DNA from 4 places in the Clostridium sp. 19966 genome. Region 1 is predicted to be linked to each of the others. Evidence: riboswitches for the same ligand, from Rfam matches in the RefSeq annotation. Region 1 holds a riboswitch; each other region holds the start of a gene.
What was found. A riboswitch is a leader RNA that binds a small molecule or an ion and turns the genes downstream of it on or off. The one in region 1 is predicted to bind S-adenosylmethionine.

Region 1 (8,373 bases):
ATAGAGGCGTAGCCGATATTCTTATACTTTGCACAGATGGTCTCACAGGTATTAAAGAATCCATATGGGTAGCATTCCCTAATACTGAATATCAGCGTTGTATTGTCCATCAGGTTAGGAACACATTGAAATACGTAGCAGATAAGGATAAAAAGCAATTTGCTGCGGATGTTAGAAAAGTTATTTATACCACCAATGCAATAGAAAGTCTAAACAGCACTTATCGTCGCTTAAATAAACAGCGAAGCGTATTTCCAAGCGACACAGCATTGCTTAAGGCTCTATACCTAGCCACTTTCGAAGCTACTAAAAAGTGGACTCTCCCTCTAAGAAATTGGGGAAAGGTGTATGGCGAATTATCCATCATGTATGAAGGAAGGCTCCAGTAAAAAAATAATAACAGCATGTTTAAAACTCCTTTCTTTAAGGCTGTTCTTGACATGCAACTAAATTGCTTCTATAGTAAATAAAAGACATGAAAGCCTCTTATCGGCTCTCATGTCCTATCAATAGTTATCATAGAAAGCTATTTACAGAAAAACTTTCACACACTCGTTATTTTTATTAATAGCTATGTTTTAAGAAAGAGGTTGATATTATTTTTGAAGTTTGGAAACTATCAAAGGCTTTATCAGCATTCTTTTAAAACATACCCTTATTAATCAAAAGGAAAATATATTTTTACTAAAATACCTCTCTCCACCATCAGGAAATATCACTACTATATTGCCCTTTCGTATGGATTTAGCTAATTTTAAAGCTGCAGCCATGGCTACTCCTGAAGATGTTCCTACCAGCAATCCCTCAGTTTTAGCCAGTTCTCCTACAGCATTAAAAATTTCATCTTCCTTAACCCTTATATATCTATCCACAAGTCTCTCATCCGTTACAGCCTTACCTTTGAAATTTATATTTTTCGTATTCCCTATATCAATCTCTTTTTCAGATAAAAATCCATCTTCTGGTTTCGCTATTATACTTTTTATGCTGGATTTTCTCTCCTTTAAATACTTAGATATTCCCCTGAATATTTCCTCACTCTCGTTACTTGCTATAAAATAATCTATATTTCCTTCCAGAGAACTATAAATTTCTGGAGCTGTAGTATTGTAATGCACCTCTGGGTTTCTGGGATTGTAGAACCCACTCAAATACACAGAATTTTCTATAGTTTTCAATAGATTTTTAGCCTTAATTAAAGCTCCCTTTATTTCTAACTCAGCTGGAGTGTTGATGACCTTCGCTCCTAAAGTTCTTATTATAATCTGCTTTTCTATAGAAAAATTCTCAGGTGCCACAAATATAGTTTTGTAACCTTTATTTATAGCTGCAAATGCGATACCAATAGCCGTATCTTCGAAAGCTACTTCAATTATCGTATCTCCCTTTTTCAAGATTCCAGCCTTTTCAGCTTCCCTTATCATATAAATACCTACTCTGTCTCTTATGCTTCCTCCAGGGTTAAACTGTTCTAGCTTAGCAAATACGGTAACATTTTCTTTCAGTTTGAAATTATTTAATTTTAAAAGGGGCGTGTTGCCAACCAATTCTCTTACATCCTCTATATAATTCATAATTTCATCTCCAAAACCTCATAAATCTTTATTAATTTACTTTGTTCTAAATTTGGTTTAAATCAGTGTTGATTTTTACACTGATTTAAACCATATATTATTACTTCACTCTCTCTGCTTTAAATGAGTGTTGATCTTCAACCTTCCTTTAAAGCAGAGCCTAAATTTCCAGAGTAGATGATAGTATCTTGCCTATGACTTCATTTATAAATCGGTACTGATTAAACACCTTTATTCCCCTAGATTTTAAAACCTGCAGCTCATTATTATTTGCACTATCTACAAATATGGCTCTGCAGTCTGATATCCCCTTAATATATTTATCTAAAATATCTTCTGAATTCTCGAATCTTTTATTTACTCTTTTCTTAGTTCTTTCTTCAAGGTATTTTGCTGTATTGTCACCTATTTCATATATTATGAACTTGTTTGCTTTAATAAAATTTTTGTTTACCAGTTCTCCGTCGCTGCTTGCAAATGCCACTTTATAGTGCATGATTATCCTCCTTCCTTATGACAAAAGTCATCCTAATTATTGTTTGCATTCCAAATAATTTTTATAGTTTAGCTAAGAACAATTAAGAAGTAAGAGCTGTGGCTAAAATTCCCCTGTAACAAATTTATAAATTGAAATCGGCTCTAAAAGAGACGATTTCAACCTAAACCACTACCTCTTCACTCTTACTTATTACTCATAATTTGTAAATTACCAATTGAATACACATTTTTTATTTAGTAGGTTAAAATGCTGGTACTACTGCCACTCCATACTTCTGCTTTATAAAGTTTCTAACATCATCTGTATTTAAAGCTGCAACTAATTTCTTTATTTTAGCTTTATTTTCATCACCTTTTCTTACCACAACCACATTTGCATAAGGTGAATTAGCATCTTCTCTAAATAGTGCTGAGTTTGGATCAAGCTTTGCTTCTAAAACAGTATTAGTATTAATAATTGCTCCGTCTAAATCTGGAAGAGATCTTGGAAGCTGTGCCGCATCGATTTCTTCAAACTTTAAATTTTTAGGATTGTCTGCTATATCTGCTGGAGTTGCACTGTAATTTGCAATACCGCTCTTTAATTTGATAAGTCCCTTGGACTGCAAAAGCACTAATGCTCTGTACTCATTTGAAGGATTGTTAGGTATACCTATCTTAGCTCCATTTTTTATATCATCTATAGATTTTAATTTTTGAGAATAGAAACCTATTGGCTCAACATGAACCTTTCCTGCCACAGCGAAATTATAGCCCTTTTCCTTTGATACTGATTCCAAATACGGTACATGCTGAAAATAATTTGCATCTATCTGCTTATCATTCAGTGCTGGGTTCAATTCATCGTCACTATCAAAGGATACTATATCAAGCTTTATACCTTCCTTCTCTAGCGCTGGTTTAATATGCTCTAATATTTCTGTATGCGGTGTAAGAGATGCTCCTATTTTGATAGTATTATCATCTGATGTGCTCTCTTTGCTCTTAGATGAACAACCTGTAAATATTCCCCCTATAACAAATACGCTTACTACTGCTGCTAATAATTTTTTATTCATTTTAAAATCCCCCTTATTTAATCAAATTTAAATCTTTTTTTATTTATTAATTTTGCTATTAAATCCCCAATTATCTGAACTGCCTGCACTATCACTACTAGAATTACCACTGTGCCTATAAGTACATCGGTTCTGAATCTTTGATATCCAAATCTTATAGCAAGGCTTCCTAGTCCTCCCCCGCCTATAGCTCCTACTATAGCTGTAAATCCTGTTATAGATATTATAGCTATGGTTATACCTCTCACTAAGGATGGCAGTGCTTCTGGTATAAGTACTTTTATTATTATCTCCAGAGGGCTGGCTCCCAAAGCTTCTGCTGCTTCAATCTTTCCTTGAGGTACCTCCTTTAAGGAATTCTCAATTATTCTTGCAATAAAAGGTGCTGATCCTATGGATAAGGAAACTATTGCTGCATCGGTCCCTAAAGTAGTTCCAACTATAAGCCTAGCCACAGGAAGAAGAATTATTATAAGAATAAGCTCTGGCAAGGATCTTATGATGTTTATTATCGCTCCCACCACCTTGTTGAATTTAGGGAATGGAACTATCCCTCCTTTTTCACTTATAGTGAGTATGACTCCTATTGGAAGCCCTATAGCAAGCGCTATTACTGTTGTAACTGCCACCATATATAAAGTTTCAAAAGTTCCTTTTGATAACATATCATATAGATTATTACTCATATACCTGACCCCGCTTCCTCTAAGCTTCTGCGCTGCAGACTATTGCTTATGCTTATAAATCTCTTGGCTGTATCGCTTTTAGGATTTAAGAACAAGCTTTCTGTAGGCCCCTGCTCCACTATGCTTCCATTTTCTAAAACAGCCATATTATTGGTGGTATATCTTAAAACATCTAACTCATGAGTTATTAGAAGTATAGTGATGCTAAGCTTTTTATTTATATCTCTTAAAAGCTCTAATATTGAGTAGGTAGTCTGCGGATCCAAAGCTGATGTAGCCTCATCGCTTAATAGAACATCTGGATCATTAGCAAGCGCTCTTGCAATGCCTACCCTTTGCTTTTGTCCTCCGCTAAGCTGAAGCGGATATGCATCTTTTTTTTCAGTAAGCTCTACAAGTTCTAATAGTTCCTCTACTCTAGGTTTTATATCTTTCTTTTTGTATCCCGCCACTTCAAGTGCAAAAGCTATATTTTCATAAACAGTTTTTGAATCGAAAAGATTAAACTGTTGAAATATCATACCTATCTTTTTTCTTGCTTGCCTCAATTCTCTTTTTTTAAGTGCTGTAATATTTTTATCCCCTATGATTATTTCCCCCGAATCTGGTTCCTCTAAGCGGTTTATACATCGTATAAGAGTAGATTTTCCTGCACCGCTGAAGCCTACTATTCCAAATATATCCCCCTTTTTTATCTGAAGATTGATGTTTTTCAAGACTGGTATTTTACCTTGAGGAGTACTAAATGTTTTATTTAGCTCCCTTATTGTAATCATTAATATTGCCCTCCTTGTTTCATTACTTATCCTATTTGTTTAATAGGTTTTAAGTGGATAATCTGCTAAAAAATATTTCTTTGTTATGGTATCCCTGATTCCCCTTATTAACTTTAAATTTTCAAATAAAAAACCTCTTGCAGACGGGCTACAAGAGGATATAATTCGCTCTCTTCCCATCTTCTAGGTTACACCTACAGGATTTAGCACCTTTGAAAAAATTCAGGTTGCCGGGCTTCATAGGGCCAGTCCCTCCGCCGCTCTTGATAAGAAGTTTCTTATTCATTTTTTCTAATTGTAACAAGCATATATAAATATGTCAATACCTTTTTAATAAATTATTTTAATTTATTTTGAACATTGATTGATTTTTTGCCACATCTTAAAAACTTATACTAATTATTTTGAAGCCTTTTGCAGGTATTACAATGTTTCTTTAGTCTCATATATTCCACAATAAGTATATCCAAACATTTACTTATGTATAATCGTTTGGTATACAAGCTTCCATCATAATCAGCGTCGCATACCCCATTTAATATTTCTCTAGCTTCGTCTATTCTTTTATTAAGATTTTCCATATCAGTTTTTTTACATTTAACATCTTCCATGAAGACCTCCAATTGTATAAATACTAAGGTAAAACCTATAATTTTCTATATAAATTTAAGTTCTGCTTTGAAATATAGCATTATTTTAGCATTATTAATCTTGCAACATATAATATTGCACAATATAATTATATAAGTTTTTCATAAATATACAATTTTATGCATACTTCATTTACGGTGATTTACAAGGTTTATTCCGTTATACATGTAAAATCCTTACTAGTTTACATAAATAAACACCTATAGACATTTATTTTACATTTTCTCCATTTATGCTGTGTTTCCTTCTTACCAGCTCATCTACTGCAAAGGTTGCCACATCGTCTGCATACTTTCCTTGTCCAAACCCAGCGTCATAGCCAAGCTCCTTAGCAAGTTCATGAGTTATTCTTGGTCCTCCACATATAAGCACAACTTTATGCCTTATACCTTCCGCTTCCAGCATTTCTACAAGCTCAGTTAGATTTTGAATGTGTATGTTCTTTTGAGTTACAGTTTGAGATACTAGCAACACATCTGCATCAAGCTCTACTGCTTTTTTTATAAATTCTTCATTTGGCACCTGACTCCCTAAATTATGAGCTTCAATCATATCATATCTTTCCAACCCATAATGTCCTGCAAACCCCTTCATATTCATTATGGCATCTATGCCCACAGTATGAGCATCTGTTCCGGTACTAGCTCCTATCACCACAACTTTTCTGCCTATATTACTTTTTATGAACTTATTAGTTTCTTCTATGCTCATGGCATGCACATCCACAGTATGAACTTTTATGGAAGTATAATCTACAGAATATTGAGTGCTCCCATATACTACAAAATAAGTAAATCTGGCATCTAAACCGCAGTGATAAGCTACTTGAGGATCATTAAAGCCCATTTTCTTGGAAAGCTGCAGTGCTGCTTCCACAGCTTTATCTCCATCCTCTATAGGAAGAGTAAAGCTAAGCTGTGCTTTTCCATCATTCATAGTATCTCCATAAGGTCTTACCCTTGTCAGATCCAGATTTTTATCGAAATCTTTTTTATCAGTAGAATATAAGCCTCCGCTCATTTTAACACCATCCTTATCTATTTTTCATTAAGTCTATGAATGGATTGAAATATTCCTTATGCTTTTCAAAGACTCCATCTAGTCCTTTTCCTCCATCCATTGGTCTTTTGATCCCTGCAAAGCTGCCCTTTTCAAGGGTTCTAAAAAGTCCTTGATTTTTTATATTTTCTAAAAGAGAAACTGCTTTTGAAAGCACTTCGTCCGCCCTTCCTTCAATTATTCCATCCTTCTTGAAGCTTATCTCTTCTCCTAAATCAGCCATAGTATTAAAAACGTAGCTGGCATTCTCTATAGCTAAAGCCCTATCGGACATAAAAGGTGTGTGTATAGCTTCTGTAAGCATCCCCAAAAGATGTATCTTTTGATTAGTCAAAATTGTAATCATATTAAATAATGCATCCTGTACGTGCCCCTTGAATATATTGCCTGTCATAAATTTTGTAGGAGGCATATATTTAAGAGGAGCCTTAGGAAATATCTCTCTTGCCATCTGCGCCTGTGCAAGCTCAAACAGGAAACCATTTTTTAGCTTAGGATCTATTTCAAAGGCATGACCCAGACCCATTTGCTCCTCTGGAATTCCTGCTAAAAGGGCAAATTGCTCATTAATAAATTGAGATGCAAGAACGGTATGAGCCTCCTCTACCGCATCTGCTGTAGTAAGGTAATTGTCTTCTCCTGTATTTATTATCACTCCTGCAAAACCATTAATCACTCTTGAAAAATACTGATCTATCATAGTTCTTTTCATATTTATGTCTCTAAATAAAATTCCATATAAAGCATCATTCAGCATCACATCCAGTCTTTCAAAGGCACCCATGGCAGCAATTTCAGGCATACATAACCCTGAGCAATAATTGCATAATCTTATATATCTGCCTAATTCTTCACCAGCTTTATCCAAAGCTTCCCTCATGAGCCTAAAATTCTCTTGAGTAGCATAGGTGCCTCCAAAGCCTTCCGTAGTAGCACCATAAGGCACATAATCTAGCAAGCTTTGTCCTGTAGTTCTTATAACAGCTATCACATCTGCCCCTTGCTTAGCTGCTGCAACAGCCTGTACTATGTCTTCATATATGTTTCCCGTGGCAACTATTACGTAAAGATAAGGTCCTTCCTTGTCACCAAATTTATCTAAATACTCTTCTCTTTTTCCTTTATTCGTATTAATTTTACTTATTGCTTTTTTAGCCTCTTCATATATTTTGGCTTTTACTTCAAATACTTCCTGCATAGGAAGTTTGATTAAATCCAGTTCTCCTCTAGACACTTTAATAGCAACCTCTTGAGGAGTGAGACCTGTATTTATCATTGCATTTCCTAAAAAAAATGCTGTTCCCAGCTGTAAAGCACCATTTCTTTCAAGATGCTCCACTATAACGTTAGGCAGAGGCACTCCAACCTCATCTGTTCCATCTATACCAAGCAATCTGCAAATGGTTCTTTCTACCGCTACAGTGCTGTGTTTTTCTATAAAGCTTTGAGTGTCAGCAGCTATATGTTTGGCTGCTGCTCTGGCTTTTTCTACTTTTTTAAAATCCAAATTCAACTTACTCTCCATACAGTCACTCCCTTTTATAATTCATCATAGTTATCTTGCACTCTATCCAAAATATCTTTTTGCAGTCCTAACAATCTGCATATATTAAGTGCCTCCCTAGGTGTCCTATGCGTCCCTTCTACTTTTTCAAGAGTATAATCCATGTGATGCTGTATCATATCCACAGCATCAGCACTGCTTTTATAAATGTTTTTTCTAAGTTCTTCCAATTTTACATTCTTAAGTCCTACCACCTCATAATGCTCCATGGCTTCATTAGCTATTCCATCGTAATGAGTAGCTACTATTGTCATACTTCTTTTATCGTTAAAATATTCTGCTACTGCCTTCACTAAATTTGTTCCTTCACTTGGATTTGTACCTTTGGAAAATTCATCAAGAGCTGCAAACCCTATTTTTCCTTCGGCATCAGTTATTATCTGCTTTAGCTTGATTATCTCGCCCCCAAAGCTGCTAAGTCCGCTTTTATCTGACTGCATATCCTGAAATATGAAATATATATAATCTAAGAAAGGCATTCTAGCCTCTTTTCCAAAAACGAAAAAA
Region 2 (8,373 bases), on a different contig from region 1:
TATTATTACTCCATACATAGGCTTGTAACAAAATACTAAATAAAATAAAACCACAGGCAATACTAAAAGATATAATTCTTTATTCTTCTTAAAGTCTTTTTTAACCCTAGTGCCAAAGCTGTCAATTCTTACTTTCTTGTTAACTTGCAACATGTAATATCACTCCTCCCCATGAGAAACACTCACATACAAAGTATTAGAAATTTGCATACCCAAAGTTTAGATAATTTCCATAAGAGGGTATGCAAACACAGTTTATGATTTTAATTTAAGGATTAACGTTTATTATATCTGTTTAAAGCATCCTGATTATATTTTAGATACTTCTGAAGTCCTAGCTTATTAAGCTGATCAACATATTTATCAAAATTTGATAAAGGCTCAGTTCCCATAATAAATTTAAAGGACATTTCGTTCACATAGGTATTTATTCCATTTATTATAGAAGCAGCATCTGAGCTTTCATCGGATTTTAAAGATATCTGTGGCAGATTATATTTTGAAGCATCTGTTTTCCAAGTTTCTGTGGCTGCTTTTTGAAGAGGCGTTGCTAACTGCTGAGTTAAAACCTGCTGTATAGTAGGAGATCCCGCATAACGAGTATAGTTAGCCATTACACTGCTTCTAGCTATTTTATCTGGATTATTTAATACAGTGTCGGTATAAGTAGGATTTCCGTCTTTCATAGTATAAGATTTTCCCTCTATTCCAAGGTTATAAAGCTTAGCACCTTTTTCACTATATCCAAAGTCAAGGAGCCTTGCAGCTATTTCTGGGTATTTACATTTTGTAGTTATAGCGGCTGCATTATATGTGGTATATCTGCTATCCTGCTGTCCGAATTTAGGTGTTTCTCCTTTTTCAAGCACTGGATATTTAGCTCCTTCATACTTAAATCCATTTCCAGTCTTATCAGCATTAGTCTGCCATGCTGCCATATTTCCACCCCCAAGTCCAATGCTTACGCCAGAATTGCCACTGGTCATAGCCGTAGCTTTTTGATCTCCTGTCAAAGTTGCGAAATTTTTGTCCAAGAGACCGCTGATGTACCATTTTTTCATTAATGTTAAGAAATCCTTATAACCTTCCTCCGCTTGTCCAAATTTAACTTTTCCATTTTCAACATATAATCCAGGTTTAACGCCATAAGCCCCAACAAAAGCTGAGCTCCATCCTATAGCTCCCCAATCAAAAGTTAAAGGTGACTTTATTCCGGATTCTTTAAACTTAGTGAGTACGTTTTCATATTCATCAATAGTAGTTGGTGATTCTAACCCTAATTTGTCCAATAGATCTCTTCTGACAATTGGTCCTAAATAGGTGGTTAATTTATCATCATCTCTTAAGAATGGATAGCAATAGTAAGTTCCTGAGTCAGTTTTAACAGCTTTATCTAAATTAGGATTCTTCTTCAGATAGGCTTTTAGATTAGGAGAGTATTTATCTATTAAATCATTTAATTTTAATGTAGTTCCATTATTAATAGGCGCCTCTGGGCCTCCAGCAAAGGAATACCAATCATTTTCAATGATGTCTGGCAAATCGCCTGAGGCAATTAATAAATTTAGTGCTCCTGAGGTGTCATTACCAGATGGATGAACATACTTAACCTTTATTCCTGTTTCTTTCAAAAGTTCTTTTGCAAATTCTGTATCATTTTCAGTTTTAATATTTCCATAGCCTTGTATTTGGCTAAACCCAACCCACCAAGTTAAGGTAACGTCAGTTTTTAATGGATAGCTGCTGCTTGAAGCTGCAGAATCATTTGCAGCAGAACTATTGTCTGATTTCTTACATCCCATCATTAAAGATGAAGTCAGCATTACTACTGTCAATAAGGAGATAAATAATTTTTTTCTTTTTAACATCCATATTCCCCCGTTCACATTTTTAATTTTGTGAGGCCTCTTACAATGTGATACTAACACCACACATCAATTTTTTAAACGATTACTTTTTAATCTCATAGGTCATTTTTTAATACTTAAATATTGACCTGCTGCATGAGGCATAAACCAAATTGTATTAAGAATATTAATATGCTATATTTAGCATATGTCTTGAAAATGTTTACATTACCTATAAAAGGAGATTATTATGAGGATTAGTTTATCAGTAAAAAACAAAGCGTTATAATCACATGGTTGCTATCTTATGTTGTATTTCTAGTGCTTTTCATAATTGTAAGTGGGCTCATTTATTTATGGACTGACAAAAATATTAAGTCTGAAATAAATAATTCAAATACTTTTATGTTAAGTTCCATACGCACAAATATGGATAACTCTCTTGAAAATATAAAAAAGGTATGTCTAGAACTTAGCTATAATTCGAATATACAAGATATTCTTTCAACAAATGGAAATTTAACTGATGCGGATTACTTTAATGTATATAAGATTGCATCTTCGCTAAAATCTTACGCTTCCTTAAATAACAGCATAAACGGTGCTTATATAATGCTAAAAAATTATAATAAAATAATAACTGCTGATGGCATATTTGATTTAGAAGATTTTTTCAAAAACACTTACTCCTCAAATAATAATGATTTTGTAAAATGGCTTAAGGAATTTGATGAAAGAACTCCCGAAAAATACTTTACTACAATTATGGACAAAGATCATTCAAACAATAATAAACTTAATTATGTAAGAGCACTTTCTCAAATTAATTATCTAGATCTTTCTGTAAGCTCTGGAATAGTATTAAATGAGACAAACCTATTGCAGCAATTATCCGGAATTAATACCATGACTAAAGGTGTATCCTTCATATTGGATAGTAAAAATAACATTATTGCCTCTTCTGTTTCGGTAAATTTGTCTAACGAGCTTAATTTTAAAAATCTGCAGGGTAAGAGCGGTGTGCTGTATAAATATATAAATTCAAAAAAAGTGGTTATTTCCTATATCTCTTCTAAAGAAACTGATTGGAAATATGTAACTATGATTCCTAACAGTGTATTTTTCCAAAAGCTAAACTATATAAAATATTTCACCTTACTGGGCCTTCTTCTAAGCATGGTTTTTTACTCAATTTTCGCTTATTACTCACTGAAAAAAAATTATAATCCTATCACAAAGTTATTAGGTATTTTAAAAGATAGCACTAGTATTGAGGAAAGTAATTTAAATGAATATACTCTGATAGAAAAAGCCATACAGAAAACTTTAGCTGATAATGATTTGATTAGCAACAAGTTGTCTAAGCAAAATTTAATATTAAAAAATAACTTTCTTCAAAAACTTTTGAAGGGCGGCATTGATGAAAGCATTCCTTTAGATGAAGGACTTTCTTCTTTTGATATAACTTTTGAGTCAAATTATTTTGCAGTAATATCATTGTTTATAAATGACTCAGATGAGGATATAGAATCATTGAATTGTTATTGGGGAAATAGGCTCAGCACTTTAAATTTCATTCTTTCTAATATAATAATAGATTTAGTTAATAAAAAAAATAAAGCCTTTGTAGTAGAAGCGGATAACAATCTAGTTTGTCTAATCAACTTCAAGCAAGATAACATATTCTTTGCTAAATCTGATACCTTAAATACTATGAACGAAACGGAAGAATTCATAAATAAAAACTTTAAAACAAATATTTCTTTTTCTATGAGCGGAATACATGAAAATATTGAAAATATTGCTATAGCCTATAACGAATCTCTATATGCTATGAACTATAAAAATATCATGGGAATAAAACAAAATATTTCTTATGATGATATTAACAGTGCCTTTAAGGATACTTATTGCTATCCTTTAAATCAGGAACATCAGCTTTTGAATCATATAAAATCCGGAAATTATGCTATGGCTAGCAAAATCGTCAATGAAATTTTTTCAAAAAACCTCAATTCAGGAATGAATATAGAGCTAGCTCAATGCCTAATGCTTAACATGGTCAGCACTATGATAAGAGCAGTAAATGATGTGTCTGACCTTGACAAAGATAAATTTCTTCAGGAATTAAATCCGATTAAACAGCTCTTGCGCTGTAAAACCTTAAATCAGATGAAAAATCAATTAGATAATTTTCTTAAGGCTTTTTGTGCGCATGTTAATAAAAATATAGAAAAGAGCTCCAGTTGGGTAATAAGCAGTGTTATCCCCTATTTAGAAAAAAATTATAATGACCCCAATATTGGATTAGAACAGCTTAGTGAGCAATTCGGCGTTCATCCTGTATATCTTTCCAAAATATTTAAGGACCATGTAGGAGAAGGTTTGCTGGATTATATTTCAAAGCTCAGGATAGAGCAAGCAAAGGTTTTGCTTAAAGCTAATAAGAATTCCACTATTGAAAAAATAGCTGAGCTTGTGGGCTACTATAATGTTCGTACCTTCTCAAGAGTATTTAAAAAATATACAAACATCTCCCCAGGAAAATACAAAGACGAAGTTTCTTAAATTGTTTATATATACAATATTTTATTGACTTTTACACCATTATAATTTAGAATTTATATAAAGTTTAAGTAAATAATATTCTTATCTAGAGAGGTGGAGGGACTGGCCCTTTGAAGCCCAACAACCTATATTCTTTAAATAGAATAAAAGGTGTTAATTCCAGCAGAAATAATATTTCTGGCAGATAAGAAGAATAGTGTAATATCCGCTATTTTTCTTTTGAAAAATAGCGTTTTTATTTTTATAAATAATTTTTTAACAATTATAAGGGGGCAAATAATTTGAGATATGATATATTTAAACATTTAAATAAAAGGATACTTGTACTAGATGGAGCTATGGGAACCAGTATCCAAAAGCATAATTTAGATGAAATAACCTTTAGAGGAAGCTGTCACTGCCACTCCAATCAAAAAGGCAATAATGATCTCCTTAACATAACAAAACCTGAAATAATAAAGCAAATTCATATTAAATATCTAGAAGCAGGTGCAGATATAATTGAAACTAATACCTTTAATTCCACTAGAATATCTCAAGCAGATTATAATATGGAGGATAAAGTTTACGAGTTAAACTTTCAAGGTGGAAAATTAGCTAGAGAAGCTGCAGATGAGTTTACCCTAAAAACTCCTGATAAACCACGCTTTGTAGCAGGTTCTATTGGTCCTACTAACAAAACTGCTTCTATGTCACCAGACGTAGAAAATCCAGGCTTCAGAAATGTAAGTTTTAATGATCTGGTTGTTAGCTATGAAGAACAGATTAACGGACTTATTGACGGCGGAGTAGATCTTTTACTTATTGAAACCATATTTGATTCTCTTAATGCAAGAGCTGCTATATTTGCGGCAGACACTATTCTTACTGATAGAAATCTAGATATTCCTGTTATGATTTCCGGAACTATTGCTGATAAAAGCGGAAGAATTTTATCTGGTCAAACCTTAGAGGCTTTTGCAGAAAGCATGAAGAATCATAGAGTTGTAAGTATCGGATTGAATTGTTCCTTTGGTGCTGAAGATTTGATTCCATTCATCAAAACTCTTTCTAAAACACAAAACCTCTATATAAGCTTTCATCCTAACGCAGGACTCCCAAATTCCTTAGGTGAATATGATGAACTTCCGGAAATAACGGCTGGTATAGTAAAAAATTTGGCTCATGAGGGTGACTTAAATATTGTTGGAGGATGCTGCGGTACCACTCCAGATCACATAAAAGCTATAGCTGCTGCAGTTTCAAAGGTACAACCCAGAAAGCTTCCAGAAATAGAAAGAGAAAGTGTTTTCTGCGGACTTGAAGTAACTAGAATAAATAAAAGTTCTAATTTTGTGAATGTTGGAGAGAGAACAAACGTAGCAGGTTCAGCTAAATTTGCCAGACTTATAAGAGAAAAAAAATACGAAGAAGCCTTATCAATCGCTAAAGACCAGGTAGAAAATGGTGCTCAAATCATAGATGTAAATTTTGATGACGCCCTTCTGGATGCAAAAGTTGAAATGGACACATTCCTAAAATTGCTGGCCAGTGAGCCCGAAATTTCAAAAGTTCCAGTGATGATTGATTCTTCTAAATTTGAAGTTCTAGAAACAGGTCTTAAAGCAATTCAAGGCAAAGCTATAGTAAATTCAATATCCTTAAAAAATGGAGAAGAAGAATTCATAAGAGAAGCAAAGTTAATAAATAAATATGGAGCAGGTATAATAGTTATGGCCTTTGACGAAAAAGGTCAGGCGGACAATTTTCAAAGAAAAATTCACATATGTAAAAGAGCTTATGACATTCTAGTTAATGAGGTTAAATTCTCACCAGAGAATATAATTTTTGATCCTAACATATTGGCTATAGCCACAGGCATGGAAGAACATAATAACTATGCTGTAGATTTTATAAATGCAACAAAGTGGATAAAGGAAAACCTCCCCTATGCAAAGGTAAGCGGAGGAGTAAGCAACCTTTCCTTCTCCTTTAGAGGGAATAATGCCATAAGAGAAGCTATGCACTCTGCTTTTCTATATCATGCAATCTCTGCTGGAATGGACATGGGAATAGTTAATCCGGGAATGATTCAAATATATGATGAAATTGATAAGGTCTTGCTTGAAAAAGTGGAAGCAGTAATTTTAAATAAGAATGAAAATGCAGCTGAAGAACTAATTGAATTAGCTGAAAAATACAAAAATAAAGAAAATGCTCATGAAGAAAATAAATTAGCCTGGAGGAACACCTCTGCTGAGGAAAGATTGAAATATGCTTTGGTAAAAGGTGTTACTGATTACATTGAAGAGGATGTTGAGGAAGTTAGAAAAAATGTAAGCAGAGCTTTAGAAGTTATAGAAGGGCCTCTAATGTCTGGAATGAATGTGGTTGGCGAACTTTTTAGTGAAGGAAAAATGTTTCTTCCTCAAGTAGTAAAAAGTGCAAGAGTCATGAAAAAGGCAGTAAGCTTCCTTCTTCCATATATTGAGGCTGAAAAGTCTGGAGAAGGTAGAAGCAGTGCTGGTAAAGTGGTTTTTGCTACCGTGAAAGGCGACGTTCATGATATTGGTAAAAATATTGTCTCAGTGGTATTATCCTGTAATAATTTTGAAGTAATAGATTTAGGAGTCATGGTACCCTGTGAAACTATATTAGAGGCGGCAAAACGAGAAAATGCAGATATAATTGCTTTGAGTGGTCTCATCACTCCTTCTTTGGAAGAAATGTGCTATGTAGCTGAAGAGATGGAGAGACAAGGCTTTAATATTCCTTTGATGGTTGGAGGAGCTACCACTTCTAAAACTCATACTGCATTAAAAATAGCTCCGAAATATTCAAGAGGTGTGGTGCATACTACAGATGCTTCCAAGGCAGTAGAAGCTGCTAAAAAACTAGCTAATAAAGATTTAAGAGATATTTATCTTAAAGGAATAAATGAAGAATATGCTAAGGTTAGAGAAAACTATTCTAAGATAGAAAGAAAGTTTCTCCCTTTGAATGAAGCTAGAGCAAAATCTTTTAAAATAGATTGGGAGAAGGTAAAAATAGTAAAACCAAACTTCCTAGGCATAAAAGAATTTGATAGTTATCCTATCAGTGAGCTTAGAAAATATATAGACTGGACTTTCTTCTTTATTGCCTGGGATATGAAAGGCACTTATCCAAAGATAATGGATGATCCAAAATATGGAGAAGAAGCTAAAAAGATTTATGAAGATGCAAACAAAATGCTGGATTTCATTGAGAAAAATAATATACTTACAGCAAAAGGATTGCTTGGAATCTTCCCTGCAAATTCTTCTGGAGATGACATAAAAGTATATGATGCAGATAAAAAAGAACTGCTCACTACCTTCAATCTTTTAAGGCAGCAAGAGATTAATAAGCTCGGTGAATACAGATGCTTAAGTGATTATATTGCTCCAGAAGCTTCTGCTGTAAATGATTATATAGGTGCTTTCATAGTTACCGGAGGCATAGGTGCAAATGAATACAGCCTAAAATTAAAGGAAGCTGGAGATGATTATGGAGCTATAATGGTAAAAATATTAGCTGATAGGTTGGCTGAGGCTTTCTCTGAACTGCTTCATCTTAAATTAAGAAAAGAGTATTGGGCATATGCTGCGGAGGAAGACATTTCTATGCAGGACTTATTAAAGGGTGCTTATAGAAGCATACGTCCAGCTTTTGGTTATCCTTCCTTGAGAGATCACAGCGAAAAGGAAAAACTTTTCAAGCTTATGAATGGAAACAAAATAGGTGTGAATCTCACCGAAAGCTTTATGATGGAGCCTACTGCCAGCGTATGTGGTTTATATTTCGCTTCAGAACATGCAAAATACTTCGATATATACAAAATTGATAATGATCAATTGTCAGATTATACAAATAGATGTAAAAAAAACAATGAAACTGTTAAGAGAAATTTGAAAAACATTTTAATATAGCCATATATAAGGATAATAAGATTTTAAAC
Region 3 (8,373 bases), on a different contig from region 1:
GTATAGAAAAAAATTCTATAGCTGAAGAATTGGAATTTGAAATTGGAGATATACTATTAAGCATAAATGGAAATGAAGTAAAGGATGTAATAGACTATAGATTTTTAATGGCGGATGAATATGTAGAAGTTGATATAGAAAAAGCTGATGGGGAGATTTGGACTTATGAGATAGAAAAAGAGTATCAAGAGGATTTAGGGGTAGAATTTGAGAATGCTATCATGGATCATGCAAAAAGATGCCATAATAATTGCGTATTTTGTTTTATTGATCAGCTTCCTGGAGGAATGAGGGATACCTTATACTTTAAAGATGATGATTCTAGATTATCATTTCTTCAAGGTAATTTTGTAACTCTTACAAATATGTCAGATGATGATATACATAGAATAATTAAATATAAAATAAGTCCTATAAATATATCGGTACATACTACTAATCCACAGCTTAGAATTCAGATGCTAAATAATAGATTTGCAGGTGCAGTCTATGAACGTCTGAAGCTGCTGGCTGATGCTGGTATAGTTATGCATTGTCAAGTTGTTTGCTGCCCTGGTATAAACAATGGAGAGGAGTTATTAAGAACTGTTAAGGATCTTAATAATTTGTATCCAGCAGTAGAGGATGTGGCGGTGGTTCCAGTAGGAATAACTAAACATAGAAAAGGGCTTAAAGATTTAACTGTTTTTACAAGAGAGACAGCAGCCCAAGAGTTAGATAATGTAAAGGAACTTCAAGAAAAGTATATGATAGAACTTGGAACACCTTTTGTTAGGCTTTCCGATGAATTTTACGTGCTTGCAGGAAAAGAAGTACCAAATGCTGAGTTCTATTCTACCTTTCACCAGCTTGAAGATGGAATAGGAATGATAAGAATACTAAGAGATACCATAAATAAGGATGTAAAGAAATTAAAGAAAAACATAAGCGGTAATTTTTTATTTGCTACTGGAGTATCCGCTTTTGACGAGATAAAATGGGTATCAGAAAAAGTGATGAATGAAAATTCTAAATTAAATCTTAAAGTGAAAAAAATAATAAATAACTTTTTTGGAAGCACCATAACTGTAGCCGGACTTTTAACTGGTGGTGATATAATAGATCAATTAAAAAATGAAACCATAGAAGGACCGCTTATTTTGCCGGAAAATATGCTTAAGAGTGGAGAGAGAATTTTCTTGGATGATGTGTCAGTGGAAGAGATGGAAAAAGTTCTTCACAGACAAGTGATAATATGCGATTATACGGGAAAAGATTTAATAGATATAATAAACAGAAACAGTAAGGAGGAAAAATAATGGCAAAACCTATAGTGGCCATAGTTGGAAGACCTAATGTAGGGAAATCAACTTTATTTAATAAACTTGCAGGGAAGAGAATTTCAATAGTTGAGGATACACCTGGTGTTACAAGAGATAGAGTGTATGCTGAAGCAGAATGGCTTAATCATAATTTTACTATAATTGATACAGGTGGAATAGAACCAGAAAGTGAAGATATAATTGTAAGCCAAATGAGAAGGCAAGCAAATATAGCTATTGAAACAGCAGATGTTATAATATTTATAGTAGATGGAAAAGAGGGACTTACAGCTGCTGATAGAGAAGTTGCTCAAATGTTAAGAAAAAGTAAAAAAAATGTATTACTTGTGGTAAATAAGATTGACTCACTTAAGGAAGAGGATAATGCATATGAATTTTATAATTTAGGTATTGGAGATCCTGTAACCATATCCTCATCACAGGGTTTAGGGCTTGGAGATATGCTTGATAAAGTGGTAGAAGCCTTTAATCATGTAGAGCAGGAGGAAGAAGATGAAGAATATGTTAAAATAGCTATGATAGGCAAACCTAATGTAGGAAAATCTTCTTTAATTAATAAACTTCTAGGTGAGGAAAGAGTAATAGTAAGTGATGTACCTGGAACAACAAGAGATGCTATTGACAGCTATCTAGAAAATGAATATGGCAAGTTTATTCTTATCGATACTGCCGGACTTAGAAGAAAAAGCAAGGTAAAAGAGGAAATTGAAAGATATAGTGTAGTACGTACTTTAGCAGCTATAGAAAGAGCTGATATATGCATACTGATGATTGATGCTGAAGAAGGCATAAGCGAGCAAGACGAAAAAATAATAGGATATGCTCATGAGCTTAATAAAGCTATACTGATACTTGTTAATAAGTGGGACTTAATAGAAAAAGATGATAAAACTATGAATACCTTTAAGAAAAATCTGCAGATGAAACTAAGCTTTTTAAGTTATGCGCCATTTCTTTTCATATCAGCAAAAACTGGTCAAAGAACCAGCAAGGTTTTGGAACTAGCTAAAAAATGTTATAATAACTATGATAGAAGAATAACTACGGGAGTTCTTAATGAAGTAATAAACAAGGCTGTTTTGATGAAAGAGCCTCCAGTTGTAGGACTTAAAAGACTTAAGATTTATTATGTAACCCAGATTGGTACTAAACCCCCAACTTTTGTGTTTTTTGTTAATGATACTGCAACCCTACATTTCTCCTATGAACGATACCTTGAAAATCAGCTTAGAGCCAGCTTTGATTTTGAAGGAACAGGTATAAAGTTGGAGTTTAGGGAAAGGAAGGAATAGAATGACAAAAGTAGCTTTGCTAGGAGGCGGCAGCTTTAGCACTGCTTTGGCTATACTAGTTGGAAATAAAGGACTGGATGCCAGCATATTTGCTAGAAATGCTTCAGTTAGAGAGGATATAAATAATAATCATAAGAATAGCAAATATTTAAATGATGTAATTTTACCTGACTTAGTGAAAGCCTATGATAATATAGAGGAAACTATAGAAGATTCCGATTACATAATTTTAGGAGTTCCATCCAGCCATATAAGAGAAATTTGTTCTAACTCTAAGAAATACATTAAGCCTCATCAGGTTATAATAAATGTGGCCAAAGGTATACAAGAGAAGCCTGTGAAGCGTCTATCTGAAGTAATACATGAGGTGTTACCAGAGAATCCAGTGGTGGTGCTTTCTGGGCCCAGCCATGCAGAAGAGGTTGCTGTGAATATTCCAACTACTGTGGTGGTAAGTTCTGAGAATATGAAGTATGCAAATAAGGTTCAGGATTTGTTTATGACGGATAACTTTAGAGTGTATACTAATGACGACTTACTAGGAGTTGAAATTGGAGGGGCTGTGAAGAATATTATAGCACTAGCGGCTGGTATAGCAGATGGAATAGGATATGGAGATAATAGCAAAGCTGCTCTTATGACCAGGGGAATGCATGAAATAATGAGAATAGGCACCAAAATGGGAGGCAAGATAGCTACTTTTTCTGGATTAACTGGAATGGGGGATTTAATAGTAACTTGCACAAGTATGCATAGCAGAAATAGGAAGGCAGGAATACTAATAGGACAAGGAATCCCAGTTCAGGAAGCATTAAGTCAGATAGGAACCGTAGAGGGAGCATCTGCATGTCATGCTTTTTATACTTTAAGTAAAAAAATAAATGTGGAAATGCCCATAACAGAAGTGCTTTATAAAGTTTTATTTGGCAATTTAAGCCCTAAGAATGCTGTAATAGAACTAATGTGCAGAGACAAGAAAAATGAGATATATGAAATATATTAATATAAAAATAAATCATCTTTAAAATAAAAGATGATTTATTTTTTGTCATAAAATCTTTTCAATGTAATATATATATATTGTTAATATATAGCATTGGGAGGGTGTATTTTGGAGAGCTTTGATATATATAAGGATATAGCAGAGAGAACTCAGGGGGATATTTACGTTGGCGTAGTTGGACCTGTTAGAACAGGAAAATCTACTTTTATAAAAAAGTTTATGGATATGATGGTAATCCCTAATATTGATAACAATTATAAAAAGCAGAGGGCTAAGGATGAACTTCCTCAAAGCGCTTCTGGAAAAACTATTCATACTACAGAGCCCAAGTTTGTTCCTAATGAAGCGGTAGAAATAAATATGAATGAAGGTATCAAATTTAGGGTTAGAATGGTAGACTGTGTAGGATATATAGTAAAAGGAGCAGCAGGATACATTGAAGGAACGGAACCTAAAATGGTTACTACACCATGGTATGATTATGAAATACCCTTTGAAGAAGCTGCAGAAATAGGAACTAAAAAGGTTATAACCGAACACTCTACTATTGGACTTTTAGTAACTACAGATGGCTCTATTACTGACATACCAAGGGAAGAATACTTAGAAGCAGAAGAAAGAGTGGTTAAAGAACTTAAAGAAATAAAAAAACCATTCATTATTGTACTTAATTCTTCTAGAGTGGATTCAGAGGAGACTAAGCAGTTAAAAACAGATCTAGAAGAAAAATATAATGTTCCTGTTCAGCTTATGGATGTGGTAAATATGAACGAGGAAGATGTAAAACAAGTATTTCATAGAGTCCTCAGTGAGTTCCCGTTAAAGGAAATCAATGTAGATATGCCAGAATGGATTGAGAAATTGGAACCGACGCATTGGCTTAAGACAAGTTTTATAAATGTTATAAAGGACATGTGTAAAAATGTTGTTAGTGTTAGGGATGTTAAAACCTCTGTAAGCTCATTAATGGAATTTGAGTTTCTTGAAGCTCCTGAAGTTAATGAAATGAATATGGGGGATGGTACTGCGAGAGTGATTCTAAAGCCAAGAAATGGAATATTCTACAACATACTTAGTGAGGTTTGCGGCTGCAATATATCCGGTGAAAGTGAATTGCTAAAAATAATTAAGGAACTTCAATACTCAAAGATTGAATATTCAAAAGTAGAAGAAGCCCTTAAAGATGTCAGAGAAACTGGATATGGATTGGTGGCTCCGCAGCTTAAAGAAATGAAATTTGAAGAGCCTGAAATTGTTAGACAAGGAAATAGATATGGAGTTAAGCTTAAAGCTAGTGCTCCATCTCTCCATATGATAAAATGTGATATAGAAACAGAGGTATCTCCTATAATGGGTACTGAAAAGGAAAGTGAAGATTTAGTTAAATCGCTTTTAGAGCAATTTGAAAGTGATCCGTCAAAAATATGGCAAAGCGATATGTTTGGTAAATCACTGGAGATGGTGGTTAAAGAAGGACTTCAAAACAAACTATTTAAGATGCCGGAGGATGTTCAGATTAAAATCCAAAAAACCCTCCAAAAAATAATAAATGAAGGAAACGGAGGATTAATTTGTATAATTCTTTGAAACATAGTCTCTAGGCCTGAAGGTAAGTTTTAAATCAATGTAAAAATCAGCACTGATTTAAAACATATACTAAAAATAATAACAAAATAAATTTTAGCCTGCGATCTCTAAGATTACAGGCTTTTAATTTGTATATTTTTTATGTTGACAGTAAATTAAATTGTGATATAATTTTAATAACAGCAATAGACTATTCTTATTGGAATAGTAGGTTATAAAATTTAATAGATTCTTATCAAGAGAGGTGGAGGGACTGGCCCTGTGAAACCCGACAACCAGCATTTCATTTAAATGTATGGTGTTAATTCCTGCAAATGAGTTTTGAGAGATAAGAGGATTGATTTATATAAAATTAGATTATAGAATCCTCTTTTGATAAGAGGATTTTTTTATTGTAATTAGTTGACTAGAGAAACTAGAGGCTATATTTACTTCTTAATTTGAGTAAATATAGTCTTTTTTATTATTACCAGCATTTATGGAATATTTGAAGGAGGAATTTTATTTGAGTAAGATTAATTTAAGAACTCCTGCTGTTGAAATTAGAGAAAACAGATTAGGGTCTATTACAGGCTTTCAAGGGACAGCAGAAGAATTGGTGAAATTAGGTCAATGCAGACAGCTTAGAGACAGTTCAAGAAGTTTTAGCCAATGCATGGGATGTAGCTCTGGAAATGCTTTTTGCCAGCTTTCTATGATTAAGGATGCAGCAGTTATAAATCATGCTCCTGTGGGATGTGCTGGAGACTTTTTTGGATATAACTTTGTATACAGGGTAGGGCAGATGGAAAGGAATTTACCCAGCACCATAGGTAAGTATTTTAGCACTAATCTTACAGAAAAAGATACAATTTTTGGAGCAACTCAAAAACTGGAAGAAACTATTAGGAATGTGTATGCTAAGATTAGACCTAATGCAATATTTGTGACTACATCCTGTGCATCAGCCATAATAGGAGATGATATAGAAAGTGTAACTGATGAGCTTACAGAGGAACTTGGGATTCCTATAGTAGCCTGTTTCTGTGAAGGCTTTAGATCTAAAATATGGACATCTGGCTTTGATTCAGCCTATCACTCCATTGTGAGAAAAATAGTAAAACCTCCAAAACAAAAAAATAATAAAATCAATATAATAAATTTTTGGGGAAGCCATATCTTTGATGATTTGCTTAATAGACTAGGATATGAGGCTAAATATATAGTGCCGTTTTCAACTATTAGTGAATTAGAAAACATCTCTGAATCAGCTGCTACTATACAAATATGCAGTACTCTTGGAACTTATTTAGGTGCAGCTTTAGAGCAGGTTTATGGAGTACCTGAAATAAAATCACCGCCAGCTTATGGGGTTTCTGGCACAGATAATTGGTTAAGAGAAATAGGAAAGGTATTAGATAAAAAAGAAGAAATTGAAAAATATATACAAGAAGAACATGAAAGAGCACTTCCGTTAATAGAGAAATATAGAGAAAAGCTTAAAAATAAAACCGCCTATATCACTGCAGGAGCTGCACATGGACATGCGCTTATAGCATTGCTTAGAGAATTGGGACTTAATGTGCAAGGAGCAGCAATTTTTCATCATGATCCTGTTTTTGATAATGAAGATGAAACATCCGATGCTTTAGCACATGATGTAAAAACCTATGGAGACATTAAGAATTATAATGTTTGCAATAAGCAAGCTTATGAACTCGTAAATATTTTGAATAGAGTTAGACCTGATATTATGATTGCAAGGCATGGAGGAATGACACTTTGGGGAGCAAAGCTTGGAGTACCAACTTTATTAATAGGAGATGAACAATTTGGTTTTGGATATCAAGGCATAATAAATTATGCGGAAAGAATTTTGGAGACTATAGATAATAGGGAATTCGTAACTAATTTAGCTAAGCATAGTACCATGCCATATACCAAATGGTGGCTCCAGCAGGATCCCTTTACATTCCTAGGAGGTGATACAAGTGTTGAACGTTATTGAACAACCTAGATTTTCTTGTGCTCTGGGAGCTCAGCAGACAGTAGTGGCTATTAAAAGAGCAGTACCTATATTACACTCTGGACCTGGCTGCAGCGGAAAGGTTACTGGACTTATAGGGCAAGGAGAAGGCTATGCAGGAGGGAGCACAATACCTTGCACCAACGCTAGTGAATCTGAAATAGTTTTTGGTGGAGAGCAAAAATTAAGAAGTGTTATTGATGGTGCTTTTAAAGTAATAGATGCAGATCTTTATGTAGTTCTTACCGGATGTACATCTGATATTGTAGGAGATGATGTAAACACTTTAGTAGCTGGATATAGCAAGGACGGATATCCTGTTGTAAGCATAGAGACTGGAGGCTTTAAAAGCAACAATTATGTTAGTCATGAGCTGGTAGTCAAGGCGATTATAGATCAATATGTAGATAAATTTTCTTCTAATAAAGAAGTAAGTAATGGATTAGTTAATGTGTTTGCAACCATTCCATATCAGGACCCTTATTGGAATGGTAATCTTGAAGAAATTAAAAGGATACTTCAGGGGATAGGACTTAAAGTAAATATTCTTTTTGGAAATGAATCCTCTGGAGTGGAAGAGTGGAAGACCATTCCTAATGCTGAATTTAACATAGTTATAAATAGTTGGGTTGGTCTTGACATAGCAAAGCATCTTGAAAATAAATATGGAACACCTTATTATCATTTTCCTTATCTTCCTATAGGAGGAATAGAAACCACAAGATTTTTAAGGGAGGTTGGTAAATTCGCAGAGCTAGAACAAGAAAAAGTAGAATCATTTATCAAGAGGGAAGAAGAAAAATATTACTCTTTTATAGAGAGAACAGCTGATTTTATGCTGGAATTTAGATATGGGCTTCCAAGAAAATTTTATACTTTACTAGATTCTGCTTATGCTGTTGGTTTTTCTAAGTTTTTATTGAATGAGCTTGGAATAATACCTGCTAAACAATATATAACAGAAGATACTCCTGATCAGTTTAAAGGAGAAATCATAGAACAGTTTAAAAACATATCTGAATATAGACAAGCAGATGTAGAGTTCTCTATTGATGGAGGAGAAATACATGAAGATATAAAAAAGCAGGACAATAGCAGGCGAGCGCTTATAGTAGGCAGCGGATGGGAACGTGATATAGCAAAAGAAATAGGTAGCGATTTACT
Region 4 (8,373 bases), on a different contig from region 1:
AAATTTAATTGGAATAGAGGTAAGTATCCTCAATTTTTAGAGAAGTATTATACTCTGAGAAACAGTGATAACAAGGAGAGAAGTTTTCTTGAGGTGTTTCCTAATTTCCCTTTTATAGCTAGGATAAGATCAAACTATTTAGCTTATTTAGGAGCCACTTTAAGTCCCTTCGATGCATATTTTGTTTTATTAGGGCTTGAAACTCTCTCTGAAAGAGTGAAAAAGCAAGTAGAAAATACAGAAAAAATAGTAGAATACCTGGAAACTAAAGAACAAGTAGCGTGGATTAAATATCCTGCAGCAACTAAAAGCGAGTATAAAGAGCTTAAAGAAAAGTACCTTCCCAAGGGTGCAGGGTCTACATTTTCCTTTGGCATAAAAGCCTCAGAGGAAGAAATTGATGAATTTATAAATTCCTTAAATCTGTTTAGCTATCAAGCAAACATAGGGGACGCTAGATCCTTAATTGTTAATCCACCGAAAACTACTCATAGTGAGTTAACTCCTAAGGAAAAAAGCAATGCCAGCATACCTTTGGAAACCATTAGGCTTTCATTAGGACTCGAGGATGTTAAAGATCTAATTGAAGATTTGGAACAAGCTTTTAGAACGGTTTTTAAAGAGAATTCAGAGTCAATAAAGGAATATGACATAGCAGCTACTTCTTTATAGCAAATGTCAATGAATATAGGTATGAACGACTATTTTAGAAAGAAGGTGGATTCGTGAGTTACAGATTAGCTATAGGAAGCAGCGACGGTGTTTTTATTGATGAGCATTTTGCCACTGCACTTCAATTTTTGATATATGAAATAGAGGGTGAAAATTATGAGTTCATAGAGAAAAGAAACAATAAAGTTTTGTGCCAGTGTGTTGAATATCATAATAATAAGTTTTCTTCTCTAATAGAGAAAATCTATGATTGCAGAGCTATTTTAATAGGTAAGATTGGCCCTGGAGCTCAAGCCGCTCTTAAAGAACAAGGAATAGATTCCTTCAGCGTTACTGAATATATTGAAGTAGCTATAGAGAAATTGATAAAATACTATGATAATGTAGCTAATTTTAATAGATTAGCATAAAAAGCAATAAATTGATATCTAAAATTAAACTATTACAAACTTGAGTATGTTTACATTATAATATTACTATTAAAGGAAAATTTATAATAAAATTAGTTGACCTAGGTTATTTAAAATCATATTATAAATTTATATAAAAATATATCATTCCTATTTGAATAGTATGAATATAGAAATAAATATCTTATCAAGAGAGGTGGAGGGACTGGCCCTATGAAACCCAACAACCAGCATAAAATATGTATGGTGTTAATTCCTGCAAATTAGTTTGAAAGATAAGAGGAATATAAAAATAGGGCATTACGCACATTTAAAATCCTCTTTCGTTTTTTAAAGAGGATTTTTTATTATATATAAATATTGGGGGTGTAATAAGTGAGTAATGGAAACGCATTAAAGGTGAGTAAGAGCAGCAATTCTTCAAATTATCTTAACACGCTTACAGATTTATTAGAGAACATAAAATATGGTACTATAACACTTGTAATTCAAGACGGAGTTGTTATACAGATAGAAACCACAGAAAAAATAAGGTTAAAGTAAAATTCAGTTTTATATTTAAGTAGAAATTTAAAGATAAAAGATGCTGATTAGAAAAACTAAAGGCATGGTAATGATAGAGAATTACTATGTCTTATTATTTTGCACATATTTACTATAAAAGAGGGGGGGGACATACATGTTTTTATCAAATACTATAAAAAATCATGATAAATTTTCTAAACTATCGAACTTGCATCCATGTATGGGTGGTGAAGCTCACATGAAATTTGGAAGACTTCACTTACCTGTAAGTCCGGCATGCAATATTCAATGCAAATTCTGCAAACGGGATTATAGCAATAGTTACGATGAAAGACCAGGGGTAGCAAATGGAATATTAAAGACTCAAGATGTAGTTGAAACAATAAAAAAGGCACTTGAATTATGTCCTGAAATAACGGTAGTTGGAATAGCAGGTCCTGGTGATACTCTTGCTACAGGGCATGCTATAGAAACTTTTAAATTAGTACATGAGTTTTATCCAGATTTAATTCAATGTCTAAGCACTAATGGTCTTCTATTAGAAAGATATGCAGATGATCTATATAAAGTAGGTGTTGGAACTATAACTGTAACGGTGAATGCTGTTAACCCTATTATACAAAGCAAAATTATATCTTATATTCAATTAGATGGACAAATTTATTACGGAGAGGAAGCAGCTAAAAAATTAATTGATGCTCAGCTCAGAGGAATCAAGAAAATAAGTGATTTAGGAATTATTGTGAAAGTCAATACTGTATTAATTCCTGGAATTAATGATAATCATATTGGAGAAATAGCAAAAAGTGTTCAGGAAGCTGGGGCTACCTTATATAATATAATTCCTTTAATTCCGCAGCATGAACTAAGCCATATAAGCCCGCCTACTTGTTTGCAATTAGATAAAGCAAGACAGGAAGCTGAAAAGTATCTTGAAGTGTTTAGACATTGTAAACACTGCAGAGCTGATGCCTGCGGAATACCAGGTCAAGTAGATCTTTCGAATAAATTGTATGGGGCATTACATGATTATGAGACATTTTCACATGGCTAACAAATTAAAATTATATGAATTACTAAAAGGGGGATTATTATGTCAAAGAAAATCAAACAAATAGCTATTTATGGAAAAGGAGGTATTGGTAAATCAACTACTACTTCGAATATAAGTGCTGCACTTACCACCATGGGATATAAGGTGATGCAGTTTGGATGTGATCCAAAGGCTGATTCTACAAACACATTAAGAGATGGTACCTATATTCCTACGGTTTTAGATACTTTACGTGAAAAGAATAGAGTTGATGCCCATGATGTTATCTTTCAAGGCTTTAATGGAATATATTGTGTGGAAGCAGGAGGGCCAGCACCAGGGGTAGGTTGCGCTGGAAGAGGTATAATAACGGCCGTTCAGCTGTTTAAGCAGCAGAGAATATTTGAAGAACTTGATTTAGATATTGTAATATATGATGTTCTTGGCGATGTAGTCTGCGGAGGTTTTGCGGTTCCAATACGAGAAGGAATAGCAGATCATGTATTTACAGTTTCTTCCGCTGATTTCATGTCAGTATATGCATCAAATAATTTATTTAAAGGAATTCAAAAATATTCCAATTCAGGTGGTGCTCTGCTAGGTGGAGTAATAGCTAATTCTATAAATCAGTCTTATTCTAAGGAAATCATTGATGATTTCGTTTTAAAGACTAACACTCAAGTTATGGAATATATACCCCGCTCAGTAACAGTAACTCAAAGCGAGCTTCAGGGTAAGACAACTATTGAAGCTGCTCCAGATTCAGAGCAGGCTAAGATATATAAAGGACTTGCAAAAAAAATCGCGGAGCATACGGATTCTAAGGTTCCATCACCACTATCTGTAAGTGAACTTAAGGAATGGGCGTCCAAGTGGGGGGACTATCTCTTAGCGTTAGAAACAGGAAAAGCCATTTAAAGGATAATATCATAGGGAGTGAGTGTAAATGAAAAAAAATAAAAGAATAGTTACAGCATTAATTCTGGCTTCAATTGTAGCTCTTGCAGGGGTGCTTGCAGGCTGTAGCAAAAAATCAGATAAAGATGTAAACGCCAGCACTGGAGCAAAGAACCAGAGTATAAAAGATGGTGGAAATATTACTCTTACGACTAGTGAACCGGATTCCTTGGATCCATTTCTAGCAACAGCGGCAGATACTAGGTCAGTTTTATTTAATGTATTTGAAGGTCTTGTAAAACCTGATGAAAATGGAAATCTAATAGATGCGTTAGCAAGCAGTCATGAAGTATCAAAGGACGGATTAAAATATACCTTCAAATTAAGAAATGAGGTAAAATTTCATAATGAAAAAACTGTAACTGCGGAGGACATAAAATATTCTTTAGATAAAGCTGCAGGAAAGGATACAGGTAAACCCCTTAAGGCTGAACTTGCTAATATTAAGTCCGTGGATATTAAAGATTCCTCTACCATAGAGGTTAATCTTACTAAGCCTGATACAGAGTTTTTACCTTATCTAACTGTGGCTATAGTACCCAAAGATTATACAGAGGAAGCAACAAAGCCTATTGGAACTGGACCCTTTAAGATAACAGAATATGATAAACAAGATAAAATTGAATTAGTTAAAAACAAAGATTATTGGCAAAAGGGACTTCCTCATTTAGATAAAGTGACCTATAAAATTGAAGATGCAAATGCCACATTTTTAGGACTAAAGGCTGGAAATATAGATTCTGCATTCATAACTAAAGATCAGGCAGACCAGCTTACCGCAAACTATGATACCTTGACTGGAAGCGCAAATCTACTACAATTGTTAGCTTTAAATAACGCAAAAAAACCCTTCGATGACATAAGGGTAAGGCAAGCGCTCTATTACGCTATAGATACTAAAAGTGTAATAGATACCGTAGCAAGTGGAGTTGGAAAGCGCGCTGGAACTAATTTTCTTTCAAGCTTTAAAAAGTATTTTCAAAGTGGTTTGGAAAATACCTATAATCCTAACATAGATAAGGCAAAAGAACTTTTAAAAGAGGCAGGGTATGCAAATGGATTTGAATTTACAATTACTGTACCCTCAGTATATCAATTTCACGTTGATACAGCACAAATAATAGTAGAACAGCTAAAAGCTATAAATGTTAAGGCTACAATAAAAAAAGTAGAGTGGGGAGAATGGCTAGAAAAGACTTATAAGGGAAGACAATATGATGGAACTATTATAAGTTTAGATGCTTCTTATTTATCACCTAGAGCATTGCTAGGGAGATATGTATCTACCGATAGCAGCAATTTTATAAATTACAAGAATGAAAAATATGATGAAACCTATAAAGATGCAGTTGATTCAACAGATGATGCTAAAAAAATATCAGATTATAAAGAGCTTCAGAAAATTTTAAATGAAGATGCAGCTTCAATATTTATTCAAGACCAAGAAAAAGTTGTGGTGGTAAAGAAAGGGTTAGCAGGATATAAGTTTTATCCAACTTATGTTCAAGATTTAGCAGCATTATACTATACAAAATAATATAACTATATAAGTAGGAAGGTGACACATATTTGAGTTATATTTTAAAAAGAATGGTTACACTTTTAATTACATTGATACTTGTGTCTATATTTACCTTTGGAGTTTTTAATGTAATACCTGGAGACCCAGCTTTAGTTATGTTAGGAACAGAAGCTACTCCGCAACAAGTACAGGCATTAAGACAGGAACTTGGTTTAAATAAAAGTTTGTCTGAAAGATATATAGATTGGATTAAGAATTTTGTTAGGGGTGATTTTGGCAGGTCTATAAGATTTGCTGAACCAGTAAAAGATTTGATTTCTAAGAGGATTCCAGTGACTTTGTCATTGGCAATCCTATCATTAATAATGATTTTTGTCATTTCCATACCGCTGGGTATATATTCGGCTCAAAAAGAAGGGAGCTTAGTAGATACAATAATAAATGTCATATGCCAAATAAATATAGCAATACCTTCATTTTTTTTGGGGGTACTGCTAATTTGGATATTTGGTATAATATTTAAAATATTTTCACCTGGAGCATACATTGATTATAGTGAAGATTTTGTAGGATTTTTAAAATATATGATCATGCCATCCCTAGCTATAGCTCTGCCTAACATAGCAATAGTGGTGAAATTCCTGCGAGCTTCAGTAATAAAAGAAAATAGAAAAGATTATGTGAGAACTGCTTACAGTAAAGGGAATAAGGAGAGAAATGTATTATATGGACATGTTCTTAAAAATTCTTTAATAACTATAATAACCCTAATGGGCATGATAATAGCTGGCATTTTAGGAGGAAGCATAATTGTTGAACAGATATTTTCACTGCCAGGTATAGGCAATCTTTTGATAATGTCCATTTCCACCAGAGACTTCCCTCTAACTGAAACTCTAGTTATTTATCTTGCATTTATTGTAGTTTTTATTAATTTTTTAGTAGATATTTTATATCAAGTCATTGATCCTAGAATAAGGCTGGCATAAATAATATTTTGGAGGTTGTTATGAAGAAACATTATAACTGGAACCTGGTGGCTGGATTTATATTACTGGGAGCTATTTTACTATTGATGGCTATAGGAATTTTTTATACGCCTTATGACCCTAATAAAATGAATGTAGTGCAAAAATATCAAGCGCCAAATTTCAGTCATCTTATGGGAACTGATAATTTTGGAAGAGATATATTTAGCCGCATAATTTCTGGAGCGAAAGCTACATTTTTTATTTCAATAAGTACAGTTCTGCTTGGAACTTTAATAGGAGTTACTTTGGGTGCCATATCAGGATATTTCGGCGGATGGATGGATGAAATAATAATGAGAATTAATGACGCTCTTACTGCCTTTCCAGGAATACTTTTGGCTTTAGCTCTCGTGACAGTTTTAGGGCAAGGAAAATATCAGACAATTTTAGCTTTAACAGTAATTTTTATACCTAGCTACTGTAGAATAACTAGAGGTGAATTTCTGCAGCTAAAGGAATTAGAATTTGTCAAAAGCGCAAAAGTGTTTGGTGCAAGCTCTCTTAGAATAATATTCCTACATATTTTGCCTAATAGTTATCCTGCTCTTCTATCTGCTGTGACTATAGGACTTTCAAATGCAATTTTATCAGAAGCAGGTTTGAGCTTTTTAGGTTTTGGAGTTCAACCTCCAGATCCAAGCTGGGGAAGAATGCTGTCAGAAAGCCAAGCTTATTTATTTAATGCTCCTTGGGGAGCTATAGGCCCTGGAATAACAATAGTAATAACGGTTATAGCCTTTAATTTTATTGCTGAAGGCCTCAGAAAAATATATGAGTGATGAAGAAATTCAAAGGAGGTGACCTATTTGTCTGAAATTTTGTTAAGGGTAAAAGCTCTATCCGTAGGCATAAAGAGCATAAAAAATATTGATATGGCAGTTGAGGAGGTTTCTTTAAATATAAGAAATGGTGAAATATTAGGAATCGTTGGTGAATCAGGATGTGGAAAAAGTCTTACTGCATTAGCTCTGGCAGGACTTTTGCCTAAAGACGCTATTATAACCCAGGGAAGCATCATTTTTGACGGTACAGAACTTAAGGGGATTAGCAAAGATAAAATGAGAAAAATACAAGGAAAAGATATTTCAATTATATTTCAAGAACCTATGACTTCTTTAAATCCGCTGTTAACTATAGGAAAACAAGTTGGAGAAGGCTTAAGAATTCATTATAAATTTACAGAAAGGGAGATTAAGGAAAGGGTGTTGGATGTTCTAAATAAAGTAGGATTGCCTATGGCTAAGGAAGTATATAATAGTTATCCACACCAATTATCAGGAGGAATGCGCCAAAGGGTAATGATAGCTATTGCTATCATCTGCAAACCTAAACTTATAATAGCTGATGAACCAACTACGGCCTTAGACGTTACTATACAAGCTCAGATATTAAAATTACTGAGAGATATAAATAAAGAATATAACACTTCTATATTATTTATATCTCATGATTTGGGTGTTATTAGTCGATTGTGCCATAGAGTTATAGTTATGTATGCAGGCTCTTTAGTTGAGGAGGGGACTGTTAAAAATATTTTTTTAAATCCAACACATCAATATACAAAAGGGCTTATAGCATCTATACCTACCATGGACAAGAGGGGGAAAAGGCTTGTAAATATTTCAGGAAAGGTTCCATCTATTCAGGAAAAAAGATTTGGCTGCAGATTTTCATCAAGGTGTGAAAAAGCAGAAGAAAAATGCTTTTATGAATTGCCGCCTTCTGTAAATTTAGGTCCTAACCATAGGGTGTGCTGTAATCTAGCTATCAAAGAAAGCGGTGAAGATTATGTCATCTGAGAAAATATTAGAAATTAAAAATCTAAGTAATATTTATTACAATAAGAGGTCAAATATATTTGAAAAAGATACGTTAACTAAAGTACTTAAAAATATCGATTTTCACATAGAAAAGGGTGAAATATTTGGATTAGTAGGAGAAAGCGGCTGCGGCAAATCCACCTTGGGGAGAGCTATAGTAAATCTAACACCTAATGTGCAAGGTGAAATATTAGTTGATGGAGAAAATATTAAAAATAGAAAACATATAAGTGAAAAAGTCCAAATAGTATTTCAAGATTCTTTAAGTTCCTTAAATCCTAAGAAGACTATAGGCTGGATTATGGAAGAACCTTTGAAAATTCACAAAAAAGGTAATAAAGAAGAGAGGATAAAAAGAGTAAATGAAGTATTAAATTTAATAGGACTTGACAGCAGTTATAGA

Region 2: linked by a shared signal. The riboswitch ahead of metH (methionine synthase) and the one ahead of IAI10_RS14445 (ATP-binding cassette domain-containing protein) in region 1 are both predicted to bind S-adenosylmethionine.
Region 3: linked by a shared signal. The riboswitch ahead of IAI10_RS15985 (nitrogenase component 1) and the one ahead of IAI10_RS14445 (ATP-binding cassette domain-containing protein) in region 1 are both predicted to bind S-adenosylmethionine.
Region 4: linked by a shared signal. The riboswitch ahead of IAI10_RS16005 (YezD family protein) and the one ahead of IAI10_RS14445 (ATP-binding cassette domain-containing protein) in region 1 are both predicted to bind S-adenosylmethionine.

The regions. Positions count from the first base shown of each region.
Region 1 covers NZ_JACTOJ010000013.1:117,158-125,530, reverse strand. Annotated here, with positions in the region: partial or broken gene IAI10_RS14470 (transposase) at 1-389, shown strand, start outside; gene IAI10_RS14465 (cysteine synthase family protein) at 663-1,574, opposite strand; gene IAI10_RS14460 (NifB/NifX family molybdenum-iron cluster-binding protein) at 1,735-2,070, opposite strand; gene IAI10_RS14455 (MetQ/NlpA family ABC transporter substrate-binding protein) at 2,315-3,130, opposite strand; gene IAI10_RS14450 (methionine ABC transporter permease) at 3,148-3,816, opposite strand; gene IAI10_RS14445 (ATP-binding cassette domain-containing protein) at 3,813-4,592, opposite strand; SAM riboswitch class I at 4,766-4,865, opposite strand; gene IAI10_RS14440 (hypothetical protein) at 4,988-5,203, opposite strand; gene IAI10_RS14435 (OAM dimerization domain-containing protein) at 5,454-6,263, opposite strand; gene IAI10_RS14430 (lysine 5,6-aminomutase subunit alpha) at 6,277-7,827, opposite strand; gene IAI10_RS14425 (MutS-related protein) at 7,842-8,373, opposite strand, start outside.
Region 2 covers NZ_JACTOJ010000002.1:283,870-292,242, forward strand. Annotated here, with positions in the region: gene IAI10_RS03200 (ABC transporter permease subunit) at 1-153, opposite strand, end outside; gene IAI10_RS03205 (extracellular solute-binding protein) at 276-1,868, opposite strand; gene IAI10_RS03210 (AraC family transcriptional regulator) at 2,169-4,415, shown strand; SAM riboswitch class I at 4,494-4,606, shown strand; gene metH (methionine synthase) at 4,697-8,344, shown strand.
Region 3 covers NZ_JACTOJ010000016.1:83,825-92,197, forward strand. Annotated here, with positions in the region: gene IAI10_RS15965 (DUF512 domain-containing protein) at 1-1,298, shown strand, start outside; gene der (ribosome biogenesis GTPase Der) at 1,298-2,614, shown strand; gene IAI10_RS15975 (NAD(P)H-dependent glycerol-3-phosphate dehydrogenase) at 2,616-3,617, shown strand; gene spoIVA (stage IV sporulation protein A) at 3,726-5,204, shown strand; SAM riboswitch class I at 5,434-5,539, shown strand; gene IAI10_RS15985 (nitrogenase component 1) at 5,710-7,191, shown strand; gene IAI10_RS15990 (nitrogenase component 1) at 7,175-8,373, shown strand, end outside.
Region 4 covers NZ_JACTOJ010000016.1:93,022-101,394, forward strand. Annotated here, with positions in the region: gene IAI10_RS15995 (aminotransferase class V-fold PLP-dependent enzyme) at 1-672, shown strand, start outside; gene IAI10_RS16000 (NifB/NifX family molybdenum-iron cluster-binding protein) at 726-1,082, shown strand; SAM riboswitch class I at 1,264-1,364, shown strand; gene IAI10_RS16005 (YezD family protein) at 1,482-1,625, shown strand; gene IAI10_RS16010 (radical SAM protein) at 1,762-2,661, shown strand; gene nifH (nitrogenase iron protein) at 2,701-3,558, shown strand; gene IAI10_RS16020 (ABC transporter substrate-binding protein) at 3,587-5,134, shown strand; gene IAI10_RS16025 (ABC transporter permease) at 5,167-6,108, shown strand; gene IAI10_RS16030 (ABC transporter permease) at 6,129-6,929, shown strand; gene IAI10_RS16035 (ABC transporter ATP-binding protein) at 6,948-7,949, shown strand; gene IAI10_RS16040 (ABC transporter ATP-binding protein) at 7,939-8,373, shown strand, end outside.